One region of the Sphingobium sp. DN12 genome, then DNA from elsewhere that is predicted to be linked to it. Evidence: riboswitches for the same ligand, from Rfam matches in the RefSeq annotation. Region 1 holds a riboswitch; each other region holds the start of a gene.
The links. Region 1 has a riboswitch for cobalamin ahead of ACI6S0_RS21255 (TonB-dependent receptor plug domain-containing protein). Riboswitches for the same ligand answer to the same signal wherever they lie in the genome.

Region 1 (9,920 bases):
GCCGCCAGCGCGCGATGGACCGCGCGGACATGGCTATAGAGGCTGCGCAGCGCCAGCGCCGGATAGGCCAGCAGGCCGATCAGCAGCCAACTCCATGGTTCGGGCAGCCAGAAGCGGAGCAGATACTGGACCAGCCATCCGCCACCGCCCGCTACCAACAGCAACAGCAACACCGTCGCCATTCCGCCCATTCTCCGGGTGAAAGCGCTATGCGCCGGATCATTCCAGCGCGCGGCACAATGATCGATGAGCCGCGCAAAGCCGCCGACCGGATGGCCGACCCGGCGATAGAGCGCCGCCGGCCAGCCGACCGCCGCATCCAGCGCAAGCGCCAGCAACGCAACCGGATCAGCCATGGCGCAGCGCCCGTTCCAGTCGGGCCAGGCCCATCGGGTCGGCCGGCAGGCCAATGCGCAGCCAGTGCGGCTGGGCATCGAAGGGCCGGGTCAAAATCGCCTGCCCTGCCAGCCGCTCGAACAGGGCCATGGCATGGGGCGTTTCGATCAGGCGAAAAAGCGGGCTTTGGCCGATCGGCTGATAACCGTGGCTCAGCAGCAACGCGTCGAGCGCCTGTGCCTCCCGCTGGAGCTGATCGCGCATCGCTTCTATCCAAGCTCTATCGCGATAGGCGGCCGTGCCGATGGCAATGGCGGCGGCCGATACGGGCCAGGCACCCAGCCGATCCCGCACCCGCGCAATGATCGCGCGCGGCGCCACCAGAAAACCGAGGCGCAGGCCGGCAAGCCCGAAAAACTTGCCGAAGGAGCGCAACAGCATGAGGCGGCGATCGTCGGCCACGAAGGGCGCCAGGCTGATGCCCGGATGGCCATCGGCAAAGGCCTCGTCCACCACCAGCCAGCCGGCCGACCCGCGCCGGTCGAGCAGGGCCAGCAGATCATCCACGCCATGGATGCGCCCGTCGGGATTATTGGGATTGGCGAGGATCAGCGTCTGCCCATCCGCATGGTCCAGATGGTCGAGATCGACCGGCGCGGCGCCGGGCACCATGACGCCATGGGTGCGATAGGCCGGGCTGGCATGGCGGACCGAACCGTCGAGCAAAGTGCCAACGAGGCGCAAGCCAACCTCCGTCCCCGGCAGCGCGCAGACATGATCGGCCGCGACGCCGAAATGATCGGCCGCCGCCTGTTCGAGCGCACGCAGTCCCTGCTCGTCGGGCAAGGCGCGCCAGTCGATCGCCTGCTCGGCCGCGCCGGGCCAGGCATGGGGATTGATGCCTGTGGATAAGTCGAGCCAGCTTTCGGGCGCGCCACCGAAATGCGCGCTCGCCGCCGCCACGCCGCCGCCATGCCAGGTCCAGCGCGTCGTCATGTTGTGCCGCTCGCGATCAGGGCGACGAAAAGCAGCCCGCTTTCAACCAGTTCAATGCCCGCGCCATGGCCATCGCCGGAAATGCCGCCCAGCCGGCGCTTCAGCCACAGGCCCCAGACCAGCATCAGCAGCGGCGCTGCGAGCAGGGCCGGCAGCCACCAGGCGGCGATTATCAACAAACTTATCCACAGGGCGATGTGGATCGTTTTGACGGCATCGGCAAAACGCGCGCCCAGCCCGGCATGCAGCGGCGGCAGCATCCGCGCCCACAGCAACGGCCCGATCCGCGCGGCAAAGGGAATGAGCAGCAGCGGCAGCATCATGCCCCGCTCGACCAGCGCATGGAGCAGCAGCAGCTTGGCGATCAGTTGCAGGCCGATCGCCACCACGCCGAAACTGCCGACATGCGGGTCGGCCAGCACCGCCAGCAGCCTGTCCCGCCCTTTATGCACCGCGCCGCAGGCATCAGCGATGTCGCCGAGCCCGTCGAGATGCAGCGCCCCGGTCACGCCGACCCAGCAGAGCAGCCCGGCCAGCGCCCCGATCCAGGGATCGATGCGAACAGCAAGATTGACAGCGAACATGACAGATAGACCGACAATCGCACCGACCGCCGGAAACCATCGGATCGACCGTGCGAAGTCTGTCTCGTTCGCTGTCACCTTTGGCATCGGCAGGCGGGTCAGAAACTGGATGGCAAGGACCAGCCCCTTCATGGGCGCAGGCCCGTGATGCGGGCGAGCGGCGGCTCCCCGGTCCAGCGTTCCAGCGACAGCAAGGCGGCATAGGGCAGGCCGAAGCTCCAGCTCTGCTGCACGCTGAACCCGCACAGATGGGCCAGCGCCGCGCGCATCGCCCCGCCATGGGTCAGCACCAATGTGGGCACGCGCGGCAGATCCTCGACCGCATCGGCGATCCGCCCCAGCAATGCCGTCCAGCCCTCGCTGCCCGGCGGCGCGAAACCATCGGGATCCTGCCAGAAACGGGCGAGCGCCTCGGGATCGACATCGGCGGGAGCCAGACCATCCCAGATGCCGAAATCCAGTTCCCGCCAACGCGGATCGACCCACACCGGCAAGCCGGCGCGCTCGCCGATCGCGGTTGCCGCCTGCCGGGCGCGCTGCAGGTCGGACGTCACGATCATCTCGATCTCCAGCCCCTCCGCCTGCGCCAGACAGGCGTCGATGCCCGCGCGCGTCGGCACGCTGTCGGTCCGCCCCAGCAACAGGCCGGGCGTCTCGGGTGCGCCATGCCGCAGCAGATGGAGCGGCATGCCCATCATGTCGCGGTCGACACCGCCGCCTCGGCAAAGGTCGCCATGCCGCTATGCGCGGCTACGGCCGCACGGACGATATTGGCCGCCACCGCCGCGCCGCTGCCTTCGCCCAATCGCATGTCGAGGCGCAGCAGCGGCTCGAGCCCCATCCGCTCCAGCAGCAAGCCATGGCCCGGCTCGGCCGAGCAATGGCCGGCCAGGCAATGGTCGGCAAAGACCGGCACCTGCGCCACCAGCGGCGCGATCGCGGCGCAACTGATGAAACCGTCGAGCAGCACCGGCACGCCCAACTGGCGGGCGCGCAGCACCGCGCCGGCAATCGCCGCCAGTTCGCGCCCACCCAGCCGGCGCAGCGTTTCAAAGGCGCTGTCCGGCGCATCGGCATGGAAGGCGAGCGCCCGATCGATCGTCGCGATCTTGCGCCCGATCCCCTCGCCATCGACGCCCGTGCCGGGACCAACCCAGTCGCGCACGGCGCCGCCAAAGCTGCGCGCGCTCAGGGCGGCGGCGGCGGTCGAATTGCCGATCCCCATTTCGCCCACGACCAGCAGGTCCAGATCCTCTTCGGCCGCCGCCGCGCCGATCGACAGCGCGGTCAGGCACTCCTCCTCGGTCATGGCGGGGGCGATGGTGAAGTCCGCCGTCGGCCGGTCCAGATCGATCGATCGCACCGCCAGTTCCAGCCCGGCCACGCCGGCCAGGGCGTTGATCGCCGCGCCGCCGGCGGCGAAATTGGCGACCATCTGCGCGGTCACGGCGGCAGGATAGGCGCTGACGCCATGGACGGTGAAGCCATGATTGCCGGCAAAGATCGCGGCACGCGCCCGCTTCAGGCGCGGCACCGCGCGCCCCTGCCAGCTTGCCATGAAGATCGCGACATCCTCCAGCCGGCCGAGCGCGCCGAGCGGCTTGGTCAGTTCCGCCTGCCGCGCGCGTGCCGCCGCGCTGGCCAGTTCCTCGGCCGGCGGCAGATTGGCCAGGGCATTTTCGAAATCGGTGATCGAGGCGAAGCTCATTCGACGACAAATCCTTCCGGCGGGGTACGGGTGATGAAATGGCCCTTCACGCCTTCGGGCCATTCGCGAAAGGCGACGCGGCCATGCTCGCTGGCGGCATAGGCAATGGCATAATCGAGGATCGCGCGCGCCGCATCGGCATCCGGGGTGAACCGCCCCATTACATAGCCGACCTTGCCCGGCGCGCGCAGATGGACGGTGCAATGATCCTGGCAGGCGAACAGGCAAGGCATGTCCTGCACCGCGACGGTGGCATAGCGCGGGTCGGAGGCCTGCACGCTGCGCAGCGCCTCCGCCAATCGGGCCCCGCCGCGCACGCCCTCCCCGTCCTCCCGCATCTTCGGTGAATGACGGCAGGTATTGCAGGCGACAATGGCGGGGCCGGGTTCGACGGGGCGCAGCATCAGAAGCGCCCCCGGAAGCCGGCATAGATGCTGCGGCCGAGCGTGCCATAGCGATAGGCCGTCATATAATTCTCGTCGAAGAGATTCTCGACGCGGGCGAACAGGCGCAACGCCGGGGTGAACGCATATTCGGCGCGCAGGTCGACCAGCGTATAGTCGTCCAGCCGCGTCGTGTTGGCCGCATTGTCATAGCTGTGGCCGGACCAGCGCACCGCCGCGCCGGTGGTGAGGCCGAAGGGCCAGGCATAGCTGATCGAACCATTGGCACTGTTACGCGGCCGACGCGGCAGCCAATTGCCTTCGTTCGCGGTGCCGTCCGAACGATCCTCCGCCACGGTCCAGCTGTAATTGCCGTCGATCGTCAGCCCCTTGACCGGCTCGACCGCCACCTGCGCCTCTATGCCATGCGCCTTGGCGCGCGCGACATTGAGATAATAGCCATAGCGGCGGGTGGTGGTGCCGGGCGTGAAGCAGAGCGGATCGGTCGAGCTGGTGGAACAGCTATTATAGATGATCTGGTCGGTCGTGGTCCGGTCGAACCAGGTCGCGCCCAGCCGCAGTTTCTCGCCAAGGAAACGCTGCTCCGCGCCCGCTTCCCAGCCATGGGCGCGTTCGGGATCGAGCGCCTGGTTCCCATATTCGGAAAAGAGCTGATAGAGGGTCGGCGCCTTGAAGCCCTCGCCATAGCTGGCGCGCAGCACCGTCCCGGTCGGCAGCGCCCAGACGCCCCCGGCGGAAAAGAGGGTGCGGCCGCCGTAGCGGTTATGATCGTCATAGCGCAGCCCGCCGGTCAGGGTCAGGCCCGTAATCGGCTGGGCATTGAGCTGGCCATAGACGCTGGTGATCTCCGCCTTGCCGCGGGCCGGGTCGGGAATCGGCACCGAAAGCGACGCCGAAGGCGACACGCTGCGAAAGCGGCTATTCTCATTCTCCACCCCGAACAACGCAGTCCAGCCGTCGGCGATGGCAAAGCTGCCCTGATATTCCAGCCGCTGGTTGCGACCGGCGGCGTCGAAGCTCTGCTTGCGCGGGTTGCGCGGGTCGTAATTGTCGCGATCGGTGTCGGTATAGCCATAGCCGAAGCGGTTGCGGAAGCGGCCGTCGAGCAGCGCGACGTTAAGGCCGGCATAGCCGACAAATTCGCGATTGGTGCCATAGGCCGGGCTGTCCGCGCTGGTGGCGTCGAAATCGACCCGGCCATCGGAATAATAGCCGCGCAGGTCGGCGCTGATCCCGTCCGCCAGCGCAACCTCGACCCGGCCGGTGACGCTGCGGTTGGTATAGCCGTCCTTCTCCTTGCCGCCAAAGGCCGGGCTGATCGCCGAGATGCCCTCGGTGGTGAAGCTCTGTCCGCCGATCCGCCAGCTGACCGGGCCGGTCTTGCCGCCCAGCGCCGCACGGGCACTGACCGTGTCGCGCGACCCCGCCTCGATATCGAAGCTCCCCTCCAGCGGCTGTTCGGGCATGGCGGTGACGACATTGACGACGCCACCGATTGCCTGACTGCCCCACAGGGTCGACTGGGGACCGCGCAGCACTTCTATGCGCGAGGCGTCGCCGACCAGCAGGTTTGCGAAATTATAGCCGCCGCCGGCCGAGGACGGATCGTTGAGCTTCACCCCGTCAATGACCACTACGGTCTGGTCGGACTCGGCGCCACGGATACGCAGCGACGTCGCCGTGCCATAGCCGCCATTGCGCGAGATGCTGACGCCCGGCGTGCGCAGCAGCAATTCGGTGACGCCCAGATCCTGCGCCCGGTCGATCGCTGCCTTGTCGAGCACGGTGACGGAGGCCGGCACCTGGTCGGCCGGCGTGGCGAGGCGGGTCGCGGTGACGAGGATCGAGGATGCGCCGGCATCGGCAGCGGCATCGGGCGGTGGCGCCTGCTGCGCCTCTTCGGCGAAAGCGGTGGTGGAGAGAAGGAAAGAACAGAAAGTCAGATATTTGAACACATGAGCCCCCGGACGAGGGACCGCATCCCAGGGACGATATCGGTGCCCGGCCGGGCGCGACATGGTCCCCGCAATTTGCGGTCCACCTGTCGCCACGCGGGTTCACCCCCGTCCGCTCGGCACACCCTGTCCGCGCGAAGGACGACCGCGACGGGCAGGTCTCCTGGCTCGCGGGTCATCGCTGATTCATGCCGCCTTCTCAGAACCTTGCGGTCCCAATGGCATATGGCACAAAAGCTCGCCGCTCACAGTTGCAGGGGCAGCCGAGGTCTTGAACCCCATTCCCTTTTCATCCCCGCTGCCGGGGAACCTGTCGCAGTCCGGGCGATAGGCGAGCCCGACTGGAGCGTCAATCTTCCTTGCCTGGCGGAGCGCGCGGGCTAAGGGAGATGGCCATGCGGATTTTTGCGCCCATCGGCCCCGGCAAGGGGATGATCGCCCTGATGATCGCCCTGATCGGCGGTGCCACATTATGGGCGGCCACCGCGCGCCAGCCTGCCAATGCAGGCAAACGTCCGCAACGGATCGTGTCGCTCAACCTGTGCGCCGACCAGTTGCTGGTGGCGCTGGCCGATCGCGACCAGATTGCCGGCCTGACCCATAATGCCGGCGATCGGCAGATGTCGGCGGTGGCTGCCGTAACGAAGGGCCTGCCCATCCTCGACGGATCGGCCGAACAGATTTTGGCGACCAATCCCGATCTGGTGATCGGCATGCCGGCGCGGCGCAATCCGGCAATCGCGATCCTCAAGGCCCAGCATTATCCCGCCGTCGACCTGAAAAGCGCGGACAGCTATGCCGATATCATCGCGTCGATCCGCACCGTGGCGCAGGCGACTGGCCATGCCGACCGCGGCGAAGCGATGATCGCGCGGATGGACCGGGAGCTTGCCGCCCTGCCCCGCGCACCGAAGCCGAAGGTCGCCGCCTATTATCAGCGGCGCGGCTACATGACCGGCACCGGCACGCTGGTCGACGACCTGATGACGCGGGCGGGCCTGCGCAACCTGGCCGCCGACCTTGGCAAGCCGGCGATCGCGCAGGTCAGCCTGGAGGAGATGGTCGCGGCCCGGCCCGATTATCTGATCGTCGAGAGCGCGACCGACCGGATCACCGACCAGGGCACCGAAATGCTGCACCATCCGGTGCTGCGCGACATAGCGCGCATCAGCCTGCCCCAGGCCTGGACCGTGTGCGGCGGACCGGCCTATGTGCAGGCGGCCCGCGCCCTCTCCCAGGCCGTCAGCGCCCGCTGAAGCTGGGCCGGCTCAGCCCTCGATGAAGTTGGCGGCGACTTCCGCCGGCACCCGCATCAGCCGGCCACTTTCCTTGTCGATCATCGCCCAGGTGGATTTGGCCGACACCTTCACCTTGCCGTCCGGCCCGGTGAACTCGATCAGCCGGTCGAACCGCGCGCCGCGCGGCCCTTCCGGTATCCAGGTGCGGCCCGATACGACATCGCCCTCGGTCACGTTACCGCGATAATCAACCTCATGCCGGGTCACGACCCAGATATAGGCGTCGACATGGGCCGGATCGGCATCGGTCATCCAATGTTCGACCGACAATTGCTCCATCCACTGCACCCACACCGCATTGTTCACATGGCCCAGCACATCGATATGCTCGGGCCTTGCGGTGAACTGCTTGGTGAAGCTCGACGCCATCAGCCTTCCACTCCCAGCTGCCACAGGATGAACGCAAATTCCTCGGCGGTCTCGTGCAGGCTCTCGAACCGGCCCGACTTGCCGCCATGGCCCGCGCCCATATTGGTCTTGAGCAGCAGGATATTGCTGTCCGTCTTGGTCGCGCGCAGCTTCGCCACCCACTTCGCCGGTTCCCAATAGGTGACGCGCGGGTCGTTCAGCCCGGCCGTCACCATCAGCGGCGGATAGTCCTGCGCACTGACATGGGTGTAGGGATCATAGCTCTGGATCGTGCGGAATGCGGCCTCATCCTCGATCGGATTGCCCCATTCGGGCCATTCGCCCGGCGTCAGCGGCAGCGTTTCGTCCAGCATGGTGTTGAGCACATCGACGAACGGCACATGTGCCACCACCGCGCCCCACAGGTCGGGATCGGAGTTGATGACTGCGCCCATCAGCTCGCCGCCGGCCGATCCGCCCGAAATGCTGATCCTGCCCTTGGCCGAATAGCCAAGATCGATCAGCCCCTTCGCGACATCGACGAAATCGGTGAAGGTGTTGGTGCGCTTGTCGAGCTTGCCGTCCAGATACCATTGCTGGCCCATGTCGTCGCCGCCGCGAATATGGGCGATGGCAAAGGCAAAGCCGCGATCCAGCAGCGACAGGCGGCTGGTCGAAAAGCCCGGCTCCATCGCCAGACCATAGGCGCCATAGCCATAAAGGTGCAGCGGCGCGCTGCCATCGCGGGGGAAATCCGCGGGATAGACGATCGACACCGGAATCTGCGTGCCGTCGCGCGCCGGGATCATCAGCCGCTCGGTGGCATAGCGGCTGGCGTCATAGCCCGAGGGAATTTCCTGGACCTTCAACACCTCCAGCTCACCCGTTGCCAGATGATAATCATAGATGGTGTCGGGCGTGACCATCGATTCATAGCCGATGCGCAGCTTCGTCACCTCATATTCGGGATTGTCGTCGAGACTCGCCGAATAGCTGGCTTCCGGGAATGGAATGCGCTTTGCCGCATGGGTCGCATAATCGCGCAGCTCGATCTGGTCGAGCCCATCCTGCCGCCCTTCGGTGACGTAGAAGGTCTTGAACAGGGTGAAATCGGTCAGGTAGAAATGCGCGTCGGCGCCGATCACCTCATCCCACTGGTCGGGCGCGTCGAGCGATGCCTTCACCAGCCGGAAATTGGGATGGGTGTCGTTGGTCTTGATATAGAGCGTGCCCTCATGCTCATCGACATCATATTCGCGGCCGGCCTGGCGCGCGGCGACGAGCAGCGGCGTCGCGGTCGGATTGTCGGCGGGCACCAGCCAGGCTTCGCTGGTCACATGGTCGCCGGTCGCGATGACGATCCATTTTTCCGAGGAAGTGAGGCCGATCGAGACGCGGAAACCCTCGTCATCCTCATGGAACAGCTCGACGTCGCTCGCCACATCCTGGCCCAGCCAGTGCAGCCGCGCATTGTCGGTCCGCCAATTTTCATTGGCCAAGCCATAGAGCAGCCCCTTTGAATCGCTGGTCCACACCAGCGACGACAATGTGTCGGGAATGACTTCGGGCAGGATTTCACCCGAAAACAGATCCTTGATCCGCGCCTCGAACCGTTCCGATCCGTTGGTGTCGATCGCATAGGCGAGATAGCGGCCGTCGGGGCTGACCGACATGGCGCCCAGACGAAAATAGTCATGGCCCTGCGCCAGCGCCGGCTCGTCCAGGATCAGTTGGTCGTCACCGCCGGCTGCGGGCTTGCGATACCATTTGCGATATTGCGCCCCGGTCTCGAACGCGCGCCAGTAGATATAGTCGCCATCCTTCTGCGGGACCGACTGGTCATCTTCCTTGATGCGCCCCTTCATCTCGTGAAACAGCGTGTCGAGCAGCGGCTTGTGCGGCGCCATCGCGCCTTCGAACCAGGCGTTCTCGGCCTCCAGATAGGCCAGCACATCCTTGTCCTTGACGTCGGGATAGCCTGGGTCGCGCAGCCATGCGTAAGGATCGTCCACCGTGATGCCATGATGCGCGAAACTGTGCGGGCGGCGTTCGGCGATCGGCGGGGACAGGGGCGGCTGCATTTGATCGGTCATTAACTATCCATGGTCCAGACGGGGGCTGCGCTGGAATAAGCGCGCCGGCCCCTCTATGTTGTCGGCATTATGGCCAACGCAAGAGGCCGGAATGATCCAAGGGAAGTTCGATGTCCAGTTATGAAGATCGCCTGAAGGCCCTGCGCGCCCAGCTGGTACGCCAGAAGCTCGATGGTTTCGTGGTCCCCCTGACCGACG
Region 2 (9,920 bases), 210 kb from region 1:
AGCTTGGTCGCTGCGTCGATCTTGCCCTGTGCCTGGGAGATGGCGGCCAGTGCCCGTTCCTCATCTCCAGCAAAGGCCGGCGTGCTGGTCAGAAAAAGTGCGGATGCAGCCAATAGGCTGCCAATGACGGACCCGTTCTTATGCATGTTCTTCTCCTGCCATTATCTTATGACGGCTCGAAAAACGTGCCTGTCTACTCGCCAGTTCCTCCGACTGGCGAAGTAGAGCCTCGCTTCATCCCCGAAAAGGCGGTTTGGTCAGCACTCGCTGATCTGGGCCAGCGGACCGAGCCGGGCTTGCCAGCCCAGCCGGTCCAGCTCGGGCGTGTCGGCGACCGCTTCGGGATGGCCCAGGCACAGCAGGGCGGCGAAGGTCCAGTCGTCGGGCACCTCCAGCGTCCGCGCGACAAAGGCCGGATCGAGGATCGATACCCAGCCGAGCGCCAGCCCGCGCGCCCGCGCTGCCAGCCACAGCGTATGGATCGCCAGCACCACCGAATGGAGCCGGGTCTGCGGCATGGTCGCCGCGCCCAGCCCCGCGCCGGCCGTGGTCGCATCGTCGCAGAAGACGGCGATGATCTCCGGCGCCTCGCCCAGGCCGTGCAGCTTCAGCGCGCGATAGGCGTCATGCCGGGTCGCGTCGGCGATCTGGCTGGTGGCGCGCTCCCGCTCGGCATCGACATGATCGGCCAGTGTCGCGCGCAGCGTTGGCGTCTTTACCCGGACGAAGCGCCAGGGCTGGCTGTTGCCGACCGAGGGCGCCAGTTGCGCCAGCGTCAGCAGTTCCAGCACCACCGCCTCGTCCAGCGGATCGGTGCGGAAATGGCGCACGTCGCGGCGCCAAGTCAGCAACTCCGTCAGCGTCACGCAGAAATCGGGATCGAAGGCCTGCATCAATATTCGATGCCGGCCTGCGCCTTCACCCCGCTGCGGAAGGGATGCTTGATCATGGTCATTTCAGTGACCAGGTCGGCCGCCTCGATCAGCGCCTCGGGCGCGTTGCGGCCGGTGACGACGACATGTTTCATGTCGTCCTTGGCGGTCAGCACCGCCAGCACCTCGTCCAGCGGCAGATAGTCGTAGCGCAGCACGATATTGAGCTCATCGGCCAGCACCATCGCATAATCGGGGTCGGCGACCATGCGCGTCACCTCGTCCCACGCTTCGCGGGCCAGCGCGATGTCGCGGCTGCGATCCTGGGTGTTCCAGGTGAAGCCCTCGCCCATCGGCTTGAATTCGACCTGTTCGGGGAAGGCATCGAACACCGCCTTTTCGCCGGTGGTCATCGCGCCCTTCACGAACTGGACCACGCCGACCTTGCGGCCATGGCCGATCATGCGGACGACCATGCCCAGCGCCGCCGTGGTCTTGCCCTTGCCCTTGCCGGTATGGACGATCAGCAGGCCCTTTTCCTGGGTCTTGGTCGCCATGATCTTGTCATGGGCGGCCTGCTTCTTCTTCATCTTCTCCGCATGCTGTTCGTCGGTGCGTTCGACCATCGTCACTCTCCTGCAAGCTGGGCGAGCAGCATGCCCGCGCTGTTCGATCTGGGTTTCCACAGGCCGCGTTCCAGCGCCTCGGCCAGCCGGGCAGCGGTCTCGCGCAGGGCGGCGGGATTGGCGTCGGCCATGAAGGCGCGCACGGCGTCGTCCTCGATGAAGGCGGCATGGACGGCATCGAAATGATGGTCGCGCACCGCATGGGTGGTGGCGGCGAAGGCGAAGAGATAGTCGACCGAGGCGGCGATTTCGAACGCGCCCTTATAGCCATGGCGCATGACGCCGGCGATCCATTTGGGATTGGTGACGCGGGCGCGGACGATGCGGCCGATCTCATCCTCCAGCGTGCGGATCACCGGCCGTTCCGGGCGGCTATGGTCATTATGATAGCTGAGCGGCTTTCCGCCTTTCAGATGCTCGATGGCGGCGGCGATGCCGCCTTCGAACTGATAATAATCGTCGCTGTCGAGCAGGTCATGCTCGCGATTATCCTGATTCTGGACGACCGCGTCGGCCTGGGAGAGGCGGGTGGCGAACAGCGCGCGCTCACTGTCGCCCTCCACCCCTGCGCCATAGGCATAGCCGCCCCAGTCGAGATAGACGTTCGCCAGATCGGCGCGGCTGTGCCAGATCTTCTCGTCGATCATCGCCTGCAACCCTGCGCCATAGGCGCCGGGCTTCGATCCGAACACGCGGGCGCCGGCGCGGCGTGCGGCCTCCGCCGCATCGGCGCCGTCCGCCACCAGCGCCGCCTGTTCGGCGCGATGGCGGGCGGCGGCGGGATTATCCTCGTCCGGCTCATCGAGCGCCATCACCGCGCGGGCGGCGCTGTCGATCAGGTCGATCTGTTCGGGGAAGGCATCGCGAAAGAAGCCGGAGACGCGCAATGTCACGTCGACGCGCGGTCGGCCCAGCTCGGCCAGCGTCATCATCTCGAAGCCGACGACCCGCCCCGAACTCCATTCCCAGCGCGGCCGCACGCCCATCAGCGCCAAGGCCTGCGCAATATCGTCGCCGCCGGTGCGCATGTTCGCCGTGCCCCAGGCGGACAGGGCGATGGCGCGGGGATAGTCGCCCTCGCGCTGGAGATAATCATCGACCAGCAATTGCGCCGATCGCTGGCCCAGATCCCAGGCGACGGCGGTCGGCACGGCGCGGGTATCGACCGAGAAGAAATTGCGCCCGGTCGGCAGCACGTCGGGCCGGCCGCGCGTCGGCGCGCCCGATGGCCCCGGCAGCACGAAGCGTCCGTCGAGGCCGGTCAGCAGGGCCGCCGCCTCGCGCGTGCCACAGACGTCGACGCGCGGCGCGAGATCATCGGCGATCGCCGCCAGCACGGCCGCGCTGGCCGGGCCGACCGGCGCCGCGCCATCGACCAGCGCCGCCGCCAGCAATTCCAGCCGCTCGACCATGTCGCCATGGGTGCGCCAGGCATCTGTGGATAAGTCCGCCAAGGCGGGCGGACGCGGCCCATCCCACGGCGCGCCCAGCATGCAATCGAGCGGATCGAAGCCGAGCCTCAGATCATCGGCCAGCGCCCGCAGCAAGGAGGCCTGCCCCGGATGATCCAGGCCACGCGGCGTGCGCGCCAGCGCGATCAGCAGGTCGCGGCGCAGCCGCCCTTCCGGCGAGGCGGTGAAGACATGCAGCCCGTCGCGGATCTGCAATTCCTTGAGCTCGCACAGATAATTGTCGATCGCAGCGAGCGCGTCGTCATCATCACCGGCGGCGCCCGCATCCTTGTCCAGCCCCTGGCTACGGGCCAGGTCGATAATATCGCGGCGCAGCCGGTCGAGCCGCCGCGGGTCCATGCCGGCGGCGAGATAATATTCGTCCACCAGCGCTTCGAGCTGCTTGAGCGGGCCATAGCTTTCCGCCCGCGTCAGCGGCGGGGTCAGATGATCGAGAATGACCGCACCGATGCGGCGCTTGGCCTGCGTCCCCTCGCCCGGATCATTGACGATGAAGGGATAAAGTTGCGGCACCGGCCCGGCACAGATTTCGGGGAAGCAATCGGCCGAAAGCGACACCGCCTTGCCCGGCAGCCATTCCAGATTGCCATGCTTGCCGACATGGACCAGCGCCTGCGCCCCGAAATCCTGAGCCAGCCAGACATGGAAGGCGAGATAGGCGTGCGGCGGCGGCAACGCGGGGTCATGATAGCTGCTCTTGGGATCGATATTATAGCCGCGCGCCGGCTGCACCGCGATCGCGACATGGCCGAAGCGATGGACGGCAAGGCGAAAGGCGCCGTCCCGCACGAAGGGATCGGCCTCGGGCGGTCCCCAGCGATCGACCATGGCGTCACGCGCGCCGGCGGGCAGAGCGGCAAGGGCGGCGCGATAGACATCAAGCGACAGGCTGACCTCGCCCGACCGATCCAGCGACGCCAGATCATTGGTGACGCCCCCGGTCATCAGCCGCATCAGCGCGGCGCCGTCGCGCGGAGCGTCGCCGATCGCATAGCCGGCCTCGCCCAGCCGGCGCAGGATCGCGGCGGCGCTGGCCGGCGTGTCGAGGCCGACGCCATTGCCGATCCGCCCGTCGCGATTGGGATAATTGGCCAGCACCAGCGCAACCCGGCGCTCGGTCGGCGCAGTGCGGCGCAGTGCCGCCCAGTTGCGTGCCAGATCGGCGACGAAGGCGACCCGGTCGGGTGCCACCCGCGGCACGACGATGCCGCACTGGGTGCGTTCATCGAACCGCTCGGCCGCCTTGAAGGCCACGGCGCGGGTGAAGAGGCGGCCGTCCACTTCGGGCAGGGCGACATTCATCGCCAGGTCGCGCGGGCCAAGGCCACGGGCGGACCCGCGCCAGCTGCCTTCCTCGACCCCGGCAAAGGCGGTCTGCAGGATCGGGCAATCGGCCTGTTCCAAGATGCCCGATACGCGCGGTTCGGACGACGACGAGGCGGCGAAGCTGGTCGCATTGACGATGATGTCGGGCGCGATGTCGGCCAGCAGCCCGCCAAGCCAGTCGCGCACGAACGGCTCGCGCAGCGCGCGGACATGCACGGCGGCGACATTGAAGCCGCGCGCGCCAAGCGCCGCCACCATCGCATCGACCGCGCTCAGCGTGCCGGCCACCACCAAAGCGCGATAGAAGATCAGCAGCGCCACCGGCCGCCCCTCGACCCAGGTCGCGCGCAGTTCGGCCACGCCGGGCCGGTCATGGCCGGGCAGATAGAGGCCCGCATCGGCAATCGGCAGCGGATGGTCGGGCTCGCCCGCATCCGCGCCGGTCAGCCGAGCGGCGCAGCGCAGGAAGGACAGCGCATTGGCGGTGCCGCCCTGGCGCAGATAGTCGCGCAGCTGCTCGCGCATCGCCGCCGGCACAGTGGAGGCACGATCCAGCGCCGGGTCGCCTTCGCGCCCGTCGGCGATCGCGGCGAAGGCGATGCCGCGTTCGCGCGCGACCTGCGCAATCTCGTCCACCCCATAGGGCCAATAGCTTTTGCCGCCGAGCAGGATGACGCAGACGAAGCGCGCCTTGGCGATCACCTTCTCGACATAGAGGTCGACCGAATAGGGATGCCTGAGCTGCAGCAGATTGGCCAGCCGCACGCTCGGCGCATCATCGGGCAGGCGCGCGGCGGCAGCGGCGAAACAGGCCAGGTCGCTGTCCGCCACGGTCAGGATGACGATGTCGCCGGGCGGCTGATCGAGGTCGATCGCCTCCTCGCCGTCGCTGATCGTTCCCGGCGTGGCGGACAGAAGATGCATCAGCCGAGCACGGCCTGGATGTCGGTCTCGATCGCGGCGCGGTCCAGCCCCTTCTGGCCGATCACCACCAGCTGGGTGCGGCGCGCCTCCCCCGCCTGCCAGGGACGGTCGAAGAAATGCTGGATGCGCGGGCCGACCGCCTGCACGACGAGGCGCATCGGCTTGCCGGCGACCGCGACCATGCCCTTGACGCGCAGCACATCATGGGTGGCGATCAGCGTGGACAGCGCCTGCACCAGCGTGTCGGGATCGGCGACCGCATCGCCGCCGACGACGAAGCTGTCGAAATCATCATGGTCATGATCCTCGCCCTCCGCCTCATGGTGCGAGGGGCGGGCGTCAAGATCATCCTCCGCTGCCGCGACGATGCCCAGCAGCGCGCCGATGTCGACCGCGCCATGGGCGGCGCGGACGATCTTCACGCCGGGCCGCGTCTCGGCATCGACCTGCGCCTCGACCGCGGCCAGCGTGTCGGCATCGACCAGGTCGCTCTTGTTCAGCACCACCATGTCGGCGCAGGCGAGCTGATCCTCGAACAATTCCTCCAGCGGGCTGTCATGGTCCAGATTGGGGTCGGCGGCGCGCGCTGCGGCCAGCGCGGCCTCATCGGTGGCGAAGCGGCCGGCGGCGACCGCATCGGCGTCGATCAGCGCGACGACGCCGTCGACCGTGGCGCGGGTGCGGATGTCGGGCCATTGGAAGGCCTTGACCAGCGGCTTGGGCAGGGCCAGCCCAGAGGTTTCGATGATGATATGGTCGGGCGGGCTCGGCCGGTCGAGCAGCGCGGTCATGGTCGGCAGGAAATCGTCGGCCACGGTGCAGCAGATGCAGCCATTGGCCAGCTCGACAATATCCTCTTCGGGGCAGGCGGCGTCATTGCAGCCCTTCACCAGTTCGCCGTCGACACCGACATCGCCAAATTCGTTGATGATGAGGGCGAGGCGGCGCCCCTTCGCATTTTCCAGCAGGTGGCGGATCAGCGTGGTCTTGCCCGCGCCCAGGAAGCCGGTGATGACGGTGGTCGGAATCTTGGCAGATGCAGTGTTGGCCATGACAAATACTCGCGCGCCGGAGCAACCGGGGCGGGAGCGAACCGGGCGCGCACGCACGGCCGGCCGGCATCGCGGACGGGCGCTTGTTCGCCCGCAGATGCGTGACCGCGCGGCTCCAGCCGCCAACCTGTCGCTCAGACGGAACACCGTGCCCCGGCCATCCCCTGGACCAAAGCAAGAGCGACCTAAACGCCGGCAGGTCTCCTGGCTTGCGGGTCATAGCGGGAGGAACGGCCTTCCCAGGCCTCGCAGGATTTAGCGTCCGGCCCAGTGGCTGCTGATCCCGCATCGGGGACAGCTTTGTTCATCACGCTCGCCGCTCACAGTTGCAGGGACAGCTGCGGACTTGGATGCCATGGCATCCGCACCGCCTTCCCATTTTAAGCCCCCGTGGGGGCACCGGCGCGATCATGTCGGGACGATGCGAAGCGCCGTCCCTGGGCCGGTTCCTAGTCGCTTTGGGCAGCGGTGACAATCCAGCCATCGGCGATGGCGAGCGGCCAGGGCGCAATGCGCTGACCGACGCATGGCCCACCGACGCAGACGCCATCGGTGCGGCGGAACAGGGCGCCGTGCCAGCTACAGCGGATATGGCTGCCATCCGGGGTCAGATAATCATCGAGCTGCTGGGCCAGCGGCAGGCCGGCATGGGGGCATTGATCGACAAAGCCGGCGACATGATCGCCATCCCGCACGGCAAAGCCATGGAAGCGGCCGGCGCGCATCTGCAACACGAAATTGCGCGCCTTGCCATCGGCGATCTGCTCGATCGGGCAAAGGCGCACGCCCGCCGGCGTCGCGAACAGGCGCGTGTCGGCGTCGCTCATATGTCGGCGTCGGGCTGGCGATCGGGGTGCGCGGCGGCAAAGGCGGGGAGCGCGCATGCCACCGCGTCCACGGCGCACAGCCGCGGAAAGGGCGTCAGGTCGACGCCGAAGCGCCGGGCATTGTAGAGCTGGGGCACAATATGGCAGTCGGCGAAGCTGGGGCTGTCCCCGAAGGCATGGGTGCCACCATGGCGCGCGACCAATGTTTCGAGCGCGGCCAGCCCCTCGCCGGTCCAGCGGGCGATCCAGGCGCGGACCTGATCCTCATCGGCGCCAAAATCCTGCCGCAGCGCCTGCAATATGCGCAGATTGCCGAGCGGATGGATATCGCAGGCGATGATGGCGGCCATGGCGCGGACGATCGCCGTATCGCCCGGATCGGCGGGCAGCAAGGGCGGCTGCGGCCAGCGGGCCTCGATCCATTCCAGGATCGCGCCGCTCTGCGTCAGCACGCTGTCGCCATCGACCAGCGCTGGCACCAGCCCCTGCGGCGCCAGCGCTCGATAATCGGGCGCCCGCTGCGCACCGCTGCGCAGATCATGGGTGACCTGGGCATAGTCGACACCCTTCAGGGCCAGCGCGATCCGCACGCGATAGCTCGCGCTCGATCGCCAATAGCCATGAAGGGTGAGGTCGCTCATCGCGCCGGCACGACCGTCGCGCGGCATTCGCCAAAGCCGATCGACACATGGCCGGGGGCGGACGCGGTGGCGCGCAATGTCACCTCGTCGCCATCCTCCAGGAAGCAGCGCGTCTCGCCCGATGGCAGGCTGATCGGCTCGCGGCCGCCGCTGCTGATCTCCATCAGGCTGCCATAGCCCTCGCGCGTCGGGGCGGAGATGGTGCCGCTGCCGAGCAGATCGCCGGGCATCAGGTTGCAGCCATTGGAGGCATGATGGGTGACGATCTGGCTGACGGTCCAGTACATGTTGCTCGCTGGCCCCTGGCTCAGCCGCATCGGCGGCTGGCCTGCGTCGCGCATCGCCTGGGTCGAGAGATAGACTTCCAGCGTCAGCGCCAGCGCGCCATGAGCCTGATCATCGGCATCGCTGAGGTAAGGCAACGGCGCCGGGTCTCCGTCCGGCCGGGGCGGCTGGGCGATGCGGAACGGCGCCAGCGCCTCGGGCGTCACCACCCAGGGCGAAATGGTCGAATGGAAATTCTTGGCCAGGAAGGGCCCGAGCGGCTGATATTCCCACGCCTGGAAATCGCGCGCCGACCAGTCGTTGAGCAGGCAGAAGCCGGCGACATGATCGGCCGCCTGGCCGATCGGGATCGGGCTGCCCAGATCATTGCCGGCGCCGATCCACACGCCCAGTTCCAGCTCATAATCGAGCCGGGCGGTCGGGCCGACCACCGGCACATCGGCCTCGGGCGGCTTACGCTGGCCACGCGGACGGACCAGCGGATCACCCGACGGACGGATCGAGGAGGCGCGGCCATGATAGCCGATCGGCACATATTTATAATTGGGCAGCAGCGGATTGTCGGGCCGGAACTGGCGGCCGATATTGTTGGCGTGATGGATGCCGACATAGAAGTCGCTATAATCGCCGATCCGCGCCGGCAAATGCAGCATGCAGTCCGCCGCCCGGTGCAGCAGCGGCTCGACCGCCAAGCGATGGGCCGGGTCCGACAGCAGCGCGCTGATCCGGCGGCGCAGGGCGACCCGCTCCGCCACCGGCAGCGCCATCAGCGCGTTGAGCTGGCCTTCCAGCAGCGGCGCGCAATCGATCAGCCCGGCCCCGACACAGGCGGCCAGGTCCAATATGGCGTCGCCGATCGCGACACCGGCGCGCGGCGAAGCTCCTGCGGGCGAGAACAGGCCATAGGGCAGGTTCTGGATCGGGAAGTCGCCATGATCCTGCGCGCTCGCAACCCAGCTGGTGCGGGCGGGATCATGGGTTTCGTCGGTTTGCCAATAGCTCATGGGGTCTCGTTCATCGGGGGCAGCTGGGCCTTGCGGAAGCCAGACCAGCAATCATCATAATCGGGTTGCAGCAGCGAGCTTTCCATCGCCCAGCGCGTCGGGCGCAGCACCATCCGGCTTTCGAACATGAAGGCCATGGTGTCGGCGATGCGCTGCGGCGCCAGGTCGGCGGCAATCGCCTTGTCATAGCTCGCCCGGTCGGGGCCATGGCCGGCCATGCCATTGTGCAGCGACGCGCCGCCGGGCGCGAAGCCGCCCGCCTTGGCATCATATTCGCCATGGATCAGCCCCATCAGCTCGCTCATCACATTGCGGTGGAACCAGGGCGGCCGGAATGTGTCCTCCGCCACCATCCAGCGCGGCGGGAAGATGACGAAGTCGATATTGGCGGTGCCCGGCGTCTCGCTCGGCGATGTCAGCACCGTGAAGATCGAGGGATCGGGATGGTCGAAACTGACCGTGTTGATCGTGTTGAACCGGGTCAGGTCATAGCGCAGCGGCGCGAGATTGCCGTGCCAGGCGACGACATCGAACGGGCTATGGTCCAGCATGGTTATCCACAGGCGGCCCATGAACTTCTGGATCAGTTCAAACGGCCGCTCGACATCCTCATAGGCCGCGACCGGCGCCTCGAAATCGCGGGGGTTGGCCAGGCCGTTGGCGCCGATCGGTCCCAGATCGGGCAGGCGGAAGGGCGCGCCGTAATTTTCGCAGACATAGCCGCGCGCCGCGCCCTCGATCAGCTCGACCCGGAAGCGGACGCCGCGCGGGATCAGCGCGACCTGCAACGGCGCGACATCGATCACGCCCAGTTCGGTGACGATACGCAGCGCGCCCTGCTGTGGCACGATCAGCATCTCGCCATCGGCGCAGACGAAGGCACGGTCGACC
Region 3 (9,920 bases), 1.2 Mb from region 1:
CGCCCTTCAGCTTGATGTTGCGGCCATTGAGCCAGAAGCCGCTCGCCGCCTCGAACCGGGCATCGCGAATGCCGAAGGGGACGCGCTCCTCATAAAGCAGCCGCCCGTCGGTCGCGCGCACGCGCAGCAGCGCCTGGTGCATCGCCGAGTCGCCAATGTCCCAGCGGCGCGGATTGGCGAGCGTGCCGGTGACATCCATCTGGGTCGCGCGCCCGGCGGGCAGGCTGATGCTCTGGCCGGTGAAGGTCGCGATGCTGCGGCCGTCCGGCCCCTCGATCACCGCCTCCAGCCGCGCCTCGACCGGGGCGCTGCCCTGGTTCATCACGCTGCTGCCGATGGTCAGGTCCGCGCTCTTCGCGTCCAGCTTCGCCACGCGCACCGTGCTGCCCCATGTTTCGGCATGGACATCGCCCAGGGTGAGGATGCGGACATGGCGATAGATGCCGCCGCCCGCATACCAGCGCGAGGCTGGCTGGGCGGAGGTGTCGGCGCGCACCGCCAGCACATTCTCCTGTCCGGCGGGTTTCAAATGCTGGGTGACCTCGTAGCGGAAGCTGGCATAGCCGCTCGGCCGATGGCCGACATGCTGGCCGTTGATCCATACGCCCGACCGCTCCATGATGCCGTCGAATTCGACGAAGACGCGCTGGCCGGCGCTGGCGGGCGGCAGGGTGAAATGCTTGCGATACCAGGCGACACCGGTGGGCAGGAAGCCGCCCGATCCGGTCGCTGGCGCATGTTCGTCGAACGGTCCGGCAATCGCCCAGTCATGCGGCAGGTCGACCGGCTGCCAGCCTGCATCGGCAAAGCCGGGCTGTTCGGCGGTCGCGACATCGCCCTGATGGAAGCGCCAGCCCGCATCGAAATTCTGCGCGCCGGTCGGCTGGGCAAAGGTGGGGGCGGGCAGGGCGATCAATAGCGCCAGCGCCAGGCCGGCGGCACTCCGCCCGATCATCCTGCGCATCCGTGCGGTCCGTCCCGTCGCCATATCGGCCCCCTCTCCAGAATATGTCCACTATGTGGCGCTATGGCGCCCTATGTGGGTATATGGCTACAGGAGTGGCGGGCCGATGCCAAGCGGCTTTGCTGGCCCTGCGGGCGGGCGGCGACGCGACAGTCAAATCTCCTACGAAGTTCACAGTGTCGTGCGCGGATTCGGTCGAAATGCGCCGCAAACGCCCCCATGACGCGCCTGCCACGCGACAGCGACGCGTCGGTTGGGTCATGATGCGGGTCGTCCCGACGCGTCGCCGACGCGACATCCAGGCGACAGCGAAGCGACAGATTGGCGCCGCTGATGCACGTGAACGCGGGGAGGCATGGAGGAGGCGGACCATCCCACAGGATAGATCAGAGAAAGGCCGAGTAGGAAAGCCGATGGCCGGAAGCGTCCCGAAGCGGACCTGTTCCCCCTCCCGCAGGCGGGAGGGGTTGATGGGAGGCGCGTGACTCCCATCAAGGGGGTGGGCTGGACGTCGCGATAGCCCACCCCGCTGCGACTAACGCGCTGCGCGCGCAAGTCTCGCTACCCCTCCCGTTTACGGGAGGGGAATGGCAGGAAACCACCCATTTCGGACCTGAAGGGGCTCGTTGAGCCGGGTAATTGTCCCCTTTCAGCGCACCTTGAAACTATATGTGCCGCTGACCGGCTGATGATCATTGCCCATCACCGTCCATTGAAGATCATAGCTGCCGGTCGGCAAGGCGCGGGGCAGGGTGATGACCAGGCCCTTGCCGTCGGCGGCCGCGGCGGTGGTGAAGCCCTTGATCGGCATCGGCGGATGATCGGCCATGCCCGGCATGCCGGTCATGGTGAGCGTGATGCTGCTATGATCGGCCTGCAGCGTCTCGGAAAAGCCCAGGGTCAGCCGGGTCGGCTTGGCGACGCTGGCATTGGCGGCGGGGCTGGCGGCAACGAGCTGTGGTTTGGCGAAGGCAGCGCCGGGCAGGGCGGTGAGGGCAAAGGCTGCGGCGATCAGGGGCAGGCGGGGCATAGGGAACTCCGGAAAAATGCGCGTCTTGCAGGGGAATACGCATTGTCCTGTCGCATCCCTCACCCCTCACGCTATTTTGTGCGAGGGATGGGCCGGCCGGATGCGTATCGTCAGGCAGGACATGAAGGACGGGACGATGGACGATCTGGATGACATGCTGGCCGGACTGCGCGACGCGCCGGCGGCGGCGCGCTTCGACGGGCTGGAGGCGGCGGTGATGCAGGGGCTGGACCGCCGCCGCGAACGCAGCGTCGCGCGGCGCAGCCTGATGCTGGCCGGCGTGATGGCGATCGGCATCGGCTGGATCGGCAGTAGCGTGCCCGCGCAGCCGGCGCAGGCCGCTCCCGGCCCGCTGCTGATCGGCATGTCCGACTATGCGCCCTCGCGCCTGCTGGAGCGATAGATATGGGCAAACGCTATTGGCTGGTGGCGCTGGTCGCCTTTGCCGCGGCGCTGGCCGCCGTGCTGGTTGCGCGCACCTGGCTCGCGCCCGTGCCGCCGGTGGAGAATGAGGTTCATGCCCTGCTCCATGATCGGCTGACGCTGGACGCCGGCCAGAAGCAGCGCATCGCCGATCTGGAAGCCGCCTTCGCCCAGCGCAAGGCGGCGCTCGACGCGGAAATGCGCGCCGACAATCAGCGGTTGGCCGCCGCGATTGCCGCCGAACATGGCTATGGCCCGCGCGTCGCCCAGGCGGTCGACCGGTCGCACCAGGCGATGGGCGAATTGCAGAAGGAAACATTGAAGCACATCTTCGCGATGCGCGGCGTGCTGCGCCCCGATCAGGCCGCGCTGTTCGACGCGGCGGTGGTCAAGGCGCTGACCCAGCCTGTCGGGTGATAGCCGACGATCCTGATGATGCCACGCTAGCGGCGCAGGCGCTGGCCGGGCGGCAGGCCGCCTATGGCGCGCTGATGCGGCGGCACCGCGATGCCGTCTATCGGCTGGCGCGTGGCCATGTCGGCGATGCCGACGCGGCAATGGACATCGTGCAGGAAAGCTTCGTCGCCGCCTTCGCCTCGCTCGCCCGCTATGATGGGCGCCGGCCCTTTCGCGGCTGGATCGCGCGGATCACGATCAACAAATGCCATGACTGGGCGCGCCGCCGTGCCGTCCGTCGCTTCTTCAGCTTCGCCCGGCCGATCGAGGACGCCGCCCATGTCGCTGATGTCGCGCCCGATCCCGAACAGGCGGCCCAGTCCCGCGCCGGCGTCGCCCGGATCGAGGCGGCGGTAGCGGCGCTGCCGGTGGCGCTGCGCGAGGTGGTTTTGCTGCGCGGGATCGAGGGCATGAGCCAGGCCGAGGTCGCGCAGATATTGGGCGTCACCGAAAAGGCGGTGGAAACCCGCCTCTACCGCGCCCGCCGGCAATTGCAGGAGATGTTGAGGGAAAGCGACGGCGCGCGCGTATAGAGCAGCATGACCGATCTGCCTTCCCTCCCTCTCGACCGCCGCAGCCTGATCCGGGGCGGCGCCGCGCTTGCACTGGCGCAGGCCTTGCCCGGCTGGGCCGCCACCGGCACGCAGGGCGTTGCCCAGGGCGCGCTGTCGGGCGAGACGATCGCGCTCGGCATCGGCGACGGGCATTTTGCGACCGGCGGCCGATCGGCCCATGCGATCAGCGTCAATGGCGGCACGCCCGCCCCGCTCATCCGCCTGCGCGAGGGACAGAGTGTCAACATCGCCGTCACCAACCGGTTGAAGGAGGATAGCTCGATCCACTGGCACGGGCTGATCCTGCCCTTCCAGATGGACGGCGTACCGGGCATCAGCTTCCCCGGCATCGCGCCGGGCGAAACCTTCATTTATCGCTTCCCGGTGCGGCAGGCGGGCACCTACTGGTATCATAGCCATTCGGGCATGCAGGAGGCGATGGGCCTTTACGGGCCGATCATCATCGATCCCGCCGGCGCCGATCCGGTGGCCTATGACCGGGAACATGTGATCCTGCTCGCCGACTGGAGCCCGGTTCATCCGCACAGGTTGCTGCAACGGCTCAAGCAGATGGGCGGCTATTACAACATGCAGCGCCAGACGCTGGCGGGGTTGCTGGCGGGGAAGGATCAGGGCCTCAAGGACCGGATCGACTGGGGCGCGATGCGCATGGACCCGACCGATATTTCCGACGTCACCGGCGCGACCTACAGCTATCTGGTGAACGGCATGGGCACGGCCGAAAATTGGACCGGCCTGTTCGCGCCGGGGGAGCGGGTACGGCTGCGCATCATCAACGCGTCGGCGATGACCAATTTCAATATCCGCCTGCCCGGCCTGCCGATGACCGTCGTCCAGTGCGACGGGCAGGATGTCCAGCCGGTCGAGACCGACGAGTTCCAGATCGGCATTGCCGAAACCTATGACGTGATCGTCCAGCCCGGCGAGGCCAAGCCCTATGCGCTGATTGCCGAGGCGATCGACCGGTCGGGGCTGGTCCGCGCCACCTTGGCGCCGCAGATCGGCATGGTCGCGCCGGTGCCGGATCGACGCGCCCGGCCGCTGCTGGGCATGAAGGATATGGGCATGGACATGGGCGGCATGGACATGGGCCATGGCGGCGTGATCGACCTCAGCCAGCCGGCCAATGACGCCATGACGGGGCATAGCATGAAGATGCGCGACAAGTCGGTCGCGCCGGGCGTGAAAATGGGGCCGGGCGTTGCCACCCTGTCGCCGATGCCGGCCGATCGCACCGCTGACCGGCCGACGGGGCTGGAGGATGTCGACCATCGGGTGCTGACCTATGCCGATCTGCGGTCGCTGACGCCGAACACGGACCTGCGCACGCCGACCCGGTCGCTCGACATCCACCTGACCGCGAACATGGAACGCTATATGTGGTCGTTCGATGGGGTGAAGCTGTCGGAAGGGGCCGAGCCGATCGCCTTCCGTCATATGGAACGGGTGCGCGTGACCCTGATCAACGACACGATGATGCCGCATCCCATCCATCTGCATGGTCATTTCTTCGAACTGGTGACCGGCGAGGCTGCGCATAATCCGCGCAAGCATACGGTGAATGTGCTGCCGGGCGGCAAGCTCAGCTTCGACCTTACCGCCGATGCGCTGGGCGACTGGGCGTTCCATTGTCATATGCTGATGCACATGCATGCCGGGATGATGCGGGTCGTAACGGTGCGCCATGGGGAGGATGCGGCATGAGGCTGCTCGCGCTCCTGCTGCTCGCCGCCGCTGCGCCGGTGCAGGCCCAGACGATGGACCACAGCCAGATGGACCATGGCGCGATGGGCCACAGCATGCCCACCACCGACGCCGCCATCCCGCAAGGCACGGCCCCGGCGGTGCCGACCGACCATGCCGCCGACGCGCTCTATGACCCCGCCGTCATGGCCCGCGCCCGCGCGGCGATGATCGCGGAAGGGGGCGGCATGACCTATTCGCAATGGATGCTCGATCGGCTGGAATATCGCGCCGGCAAGGGCGCGGATCGCTATGCCTGGGAGGGCGAAGGCTGGATCGGCGGCGACATCAACCGCTTCGCGGTCAAGAGCGAAGGCGAGGGGACGTTCGGCGGATCGCTCGAACGGGCCGAGGTGCAGGCGCTCTACAGCCGGGCGATCGACCCCTGGTTCAACCTGCAGGCGGGCGTGCGGCAGGATTTCGGCGAAGGGCCGGACCGCAGCTATGCGGTGATCGGCATCGATGGCCTGGCGCCTTACTGGTTCGAGGTCGGGGCCGAAGCCTTTCTGTCGACCAGGGGCGACGCCCATCTGCGGCTAGAGGCGAGCTATGACCAGCGTATCACCCAGCGACTGATCCTGCAGCCCGCCGCCGAGTTCAATCTGGCGGCGCAGGATGTGCCCGAACTGGGGATCGGCGCCGGCCCGTCCGATATCGAGCTGGGGCTGCGGCTGCGCTACGAGATCGCGCGCGAGTTCGCGCCCTATGTCGGCGTGCATTGGGAACGCAAGCTCGGCGATACGGCCGACCATGCCCGTGCCGCCGGCGATAAGCCATCCGCCACCAGCCTGGTCATCGGCCTGCGCGCCTGGTTTTGAGACCGGCTTGCAGCCCGCCTGATATTCGATTATCGATCCCGCCGATCCCGCGCCGTAGGGCCTGGGATCATGATCGCGCCGGTGTCCCGAAAGGGGCTTAATAGGGAACACGGTACGGATGGTTCACCATCCCAAGCCGAGGCTGTCCCTGCAACTGTAAGCGGTGAGCGCGATGTACATGTGCGGACGGCAGAGTGCCCGATCCGCCAGCCACTGGGCCGGACGCTAAATCCTGCGAGGCCTGGGAAGGCCGTGCATCAAGCGATGACCCGTGAGCCAGGAGACCTGCCGGCGTCTGGTCGCTCTTGCCTTGGTCCAGGGGATGGCCGCGGCACGGTACCTTCCGTCTGAGCGACGAACGAGCGGCTGGGGCCGCTGCGACGACGCGCGTCGGTTGCCCTTGGGCGCCCGGCCGGCGCGTGTGTCGGACGTTCGCGCGCGTGCCGCTCGTGAAGGTTGCCCCCGCCCGTCGAACGCGGCGCCAGATGGGGGAATAAATGAAGTCCAATATCGTTTCACGGGCCGCACTGGCCCTTTCGCTTGCCATCGCATCGCCGGCTCTGGCTGACGAAGGAGAAGGCGACAGCATCGTCGTCACCGGCACCAGCCTGGAAGAGACGCTGCCGCAGCAGCTGTCGCGTTATGGCCATGCGATCGAGATCGTCACCGACACGCAGATCCGCGATGCCGCCGCGATCGACACTGCCCGCGCGCTCGAAGCGGTGCCGGGCCTGTTCATCCGGTCGCAGTCCGGGCCGTTCAGCTATGTCGACATTGCGCTTCAGGGTTCGCGCACCAAGGATGTGCTGTGGACGATGGACGGCATCCGCCTCAACAACCGCCTCTATGGCGGCACGTCGCCCAACGACACCATGGCCGCCAGCATGATCGAGCGGATCGAGGTGCTGAAAGGCGGCGAAAGCCTGTTCTACGGCACCCAGGCGGCGGCCGGCGTGATCAATGTCGTCACCCGCGATTTCAGCGATGCTCTGGGCGGCCAGGTCAATGCCAGTCTCGACAGTTTTGCCGGCACCAGCCTGGACGGCTATCTACGCGGCGCGATCGGCCAGCATCGCTTCGTGGTCTGGGCCAATCGCAGCCAGTCGGACGGCTATCGTCCCTATGATGTGATGCAGCCCAGCGCGACCGATCGCGCGCGCGGCTATGACCTCTGGTCGGCGGGCATCAAATATCAATATGATATCGCGCCGGACCTGCGCCTCAACGCGCTCTACCAGCATACCAAGGCCGATCTCGACAATATCAGCGCGACGCGGACGAAGGAGAGCCGCAACGACCGCAATGAGGAAGTGGCCAGCCTGCGCCTCGACTATACCGGCGAGGATGGGGTGCAATTCTTCCTCAAGGGCTATTTCCACGACTGGAAGACCGCCTATGTCCAGATCCGCAATCCCATTCCAGCCGGCCCGCCGCAGGTCATCTACCCGGCCGGCACTTTCTGGGGCTATCAGGATTATGGCGGCAGCGCAGTGGTGCAGCTCAACATGCTGCGCGGCATCGACACGCTGATCGGCTATGATTTCCAGAGCTTCAACGGCCGCGACGACGTCCTGCTGATCGCGCCGACCGATGAACAGGTCCATGCCGGCATCTTCCAGCTGCGCACCAATGACGAATTGTCGAGCAAGGCGCGGATCGCCGCTGGCCTGCGCTACAACAAGGCGAAGGGATCGGAAAAGACGATCTGGAACGTGTCGGGCCGCTATGATGTCAGCGACGCCCTGTTCGTGGAGGCCAATGGCGGCACCTCCTTCGTGCTGCCCGACGCCTCGCAGCTTTATGGCAATGATCCCTGTTGCGAGGTCGGCAACCCGAACCTGAAGCCCGAGGAGAGCCTGAACCTCAACGCCGCGCTAGGCGGCGCGCTGGCCGGCGGGGCGATCCGGTGGAAAGCGACCTATTTCAACCGGCGCATCACCGACCTGATCGACACGACCTATGATGATCCCGCCTTTCCGGAAGGCACCTATATCAACGTCAGCGACAAGGTGCGGGCCAGGGGCGCCGAACTGGAGCTGAACGCCGACCTGACCGGCGGCTGGGGCCTGTCTGCCAGCTACACCTATTCGCGCGTCCGCAATCAGGGCAGTTCGGTGCAGCGCGATCGCAATCCGGAACAATATGGCCGCGCCGCGATCGTCTATGCGCCGGAAACGGGCCGCTTCGGCGCCAATCTGTCGGCCAATTGGGTGGGCGATGTCTGGTCGACCGCGTCGGGCTTTGGCCGGATGAACTATGGCAATTATGCCGTGGTCGATGCGGGCGCGCATCTGTGGCTGGACCAGGCGCGGCGCAACCGGTTCGGCGTCAATGTCGAAAATCTGTTCGACAGGGATTATGCCACGACGGGCTATCGCTCGGCGGTCAGCGATGCAGGGGTATTGGACGGCAGCAACAGCCGCTTCCTCTACTTCTACCGGGGCGTGCCGCGCACGCTGCGGGTCAGCTATGGCCTGAGCTTCTGATCATGTTGCGGCCGGTCCTGCTGCTGCATCGCTGGCTGGGCATCATCATCGGCGCCGTCATGACGCTGTGGTGCCTGTCCGGCTTCGTGATGCTTTATGTCGACTATCCGCGCCTGACACCGGCCGCGCAGCTTGGGGGGCTCACGCCCCTCACGCTGTCGCCGGGGCAGGCGGGGGCATTGCCCGACACCATGATGCTGTCCGCCGCCCGGATCGAGATGATGGCCGGGCGGCCCGTGCTGCGGGTGACGCCCGCGCTCGATCCGACGCGCACCATCCCGCAGATGCGGATATTCGCCGGCACCCATGACTGGGCGTCGGGGAAACCGGTCGAGCAGGTCGATCCGCAAAATATCCACAGGATCGCGACCGAGTTCGGCCGCAACAGCGCCATCGCCGGCCCGGTCGGGCAGGTCGCGCAAACGGAGATGGACCAGTGGACGGTCCAGACCTTCCGCCGCAATGCGCCGCTCTACCGTGTCGATTATGCCGATGCGGCCGGGACGCAGGCCTATGTCTCGGGCAAGAGCGGGGAGGTGGTGCAGCTGACCACCCGCTTCCAGCGCTTCTGGGGCTGGCTCGGCGCGGTGCCGCACTGGCTCTATCCCACGATCCTGCGGCAGGATGGCGCGCTTTGGAGCCAGGTCGTCATCTGGACCTCGCTGATCGGCTGCTTCCTGACGATCACCGGCCTGTGGGTCGGCATCGCCCGGCTGCGCCGCCGCCGCGATGGCAGCATCGGATCGCCCTATCGCGGCCTGTGGTGGTGGCATCATATGGCCGGGCTATTCTTCGGCATAGTGACGCTGACCTGGGTGGCGAGCGGGCTGTTGTCGATGAATCCCTGGGGGCTGCTGGACAGCGAGGCGATGATGACGCAGCGCCAGCGGCTGAACGGCGACTTTGCCTGGGGCGATGCGCGCCGGGCGATCGCGGCGCTGCCTGCCTTGCCGACGGGTATCGTCCGGCTGGAGGCGGTGCCCTTTGCCGGTGCCGTCCATCTGGTGGCGATCGATCGCGCGGGCAAGGCGCAACGCTTCGACGCTGCTGGCCGGCCCGCTTCCCTCTCCGAAGCGGCTTTGCGCGCCGCGCTCCATGACGGTCCACCGATCGCCTCGCTCGACCTGCTGCGCCAGGAAGACGCTTATTATTATGGTCACAAGGCCAGCGTCGCCCTGCCGGTGTGGCGCGTCATCCTGGCCGATGAGCAGGCGACACGCCTCTATGTCGATCCCGCGTCCGGCCGTCTGATCCGCGCCTTCGACCGCAATGGCCGCGCCTTCCGCTGGTTGCAGGACGGGCTGCACCGGCTCGACTTCCCGCTGCTGCGCACCCGTCCCTGGTGGGATCTGATCGTCCTGCCGCTGCTCGCCATGGTCACGCTCGTTTGCGGGACGGGGACGTGGATGGGCCTTTCCAAGCTGC

Region 2: another riboswitch for cobalamin. It lies ahead of cobW (cobalamin biosynthesis protein CobW); the one in region 1 lies ahead of ACI6S0_RS21255 (TonB-dependent receptor plug domain-containing protein).
Region 3: another riboswitch for cobalamin. It lies ahead of ACI6S0_RS15160 (TonB-dependent receptor plug domain-containing protein); the one in region 1 lies ahead of ACI6S0_RS21255 (TonB-dependent receptor plug domain-containing protein).

The regions. Positions count from the first base shown of each region.
Region 1 is NZ_CP173717.1:4,473,325-4,483,244, reverse strand. Features, by position in the region: gene cbiB (adenosylcobinamide-phosphate synthase CbiB) at 1-356, opposite strand, end outside; gene cobD (threonine-phosphate decarboxylase CobD) at 349-1,332, opposite strand; gene ACI6S0_RS21275 (adenosylcobinamide-GDP ribazoletransferase) at 1,329-2,048, opposite strand; gene ACI6S0_RS21270 (histidine phosphatase family protein) at 2,045-2,614, opposite strand; gene cobT (nicotinate-nucleotide--dimethylbenzimidazole phosphoribosyltransferase) at 2,611-3,624, opposite strand; gene ACI6S0_RS21260 (DUF1636 domain-containing protein) at 3,621-4,028, opposite strand; gene ACI6S0_RS21255 (TonB-dependent receptor plug domain-containing protein) at 4,028-5,983, opposite strand; cobalamin riboswitch at 6,120-6,312, opposite strand; gene ACI6S0_RS21250 (ABC transporter substrate-binding protein) at 6,379-7,239, shown strand; gene ACI6S0_RS21245 (acyl-CoA thioesterase) at 7,252-7,650, opposite strand; gene ACI6S0_RS21240 (S9 family peptidase) at 7,650-9,722, opposite strand; gene ACI6S0_RS21235 (aminopeptidase P family protein) at 9,833-9,920, shown strand, end outside.
Region 2 is NZ_CP173717.1:4,266,569-4,276,488, reverse strand. Features, by position in the region: gene ACI6S0_RS20280 (hypothetical protein) at 1-146, opposite strand, end outside; gene bluB (5,6-dimethylbenzimidazole synthase) at 258-893, opposite strand; gene cobO (cob(I)yrinic acid a,c-diamide adenosyltransferase) at 893-1,498, opposite strand; gene cobN (cobaltochelatase subunit CobN) at 1,501-5,220, opposite strand; gene cobW (cobalamin biosynthesis protein CobW) at 5,220-6,272, opposite strand; cobalamin riboswitch at 6,450-6,691, opposite strand; gene ACI6S0_RS20255 (Rieske (2Fe-2S) protein) at 6,722-7,099, opposite strand; gene maiA (maleylacetoacetate isomerase) at 7,096-7,740, opposite strand; gene fahA (fumarylacetoacetase) at 7,737-9,029, opposite strand; gene hmgA (homogentisate 1,2-dioxygenase) at 9,026-9,920, opposite strand, start outside.
Region 3 is NZ_CP173717.1:3,244,189-3,254,108, reverse strand. Features, by position in the region: gene ACI6S0_RS15195 (glycoside hydrolase family 2 TIM barrel-domain containing protein) at 1-955, opposite strand, end outside; gene copC (copper homeostasis periplasmic binding protein CopC) at 1,614-1,994, opposite strand; gene ACI6S0_RS15185 (hypothetical protein) at 2,095-2,397, shown strand; gene ACI6S0_RS15180 (periplasmic heavy metal sensor) at 2,400-2,834, shown strand; gene ACI6S0_RS15175 (RNA polymerase sigma factor) at 2,831-3,406, shown strand; gene ACI6S0_RS15170 (copper resistance system multicopper oxidase) at 3,413-5,152, shown strand; gene ACI6S0_RS15165 (copper resistance protein B) at 5,149-6,009, shown strand; cobalamin riboswitch at 6,072-6,316, shown strand; gene ACI6S0_RS15160 (TonB-dependent receptor plug domain-containing protein) at 6,507-8,495, shown strand; gene ACI6S0_RS15155 (PepSY domain-containing protein) at 8,498-9,920, shown strand, end outside.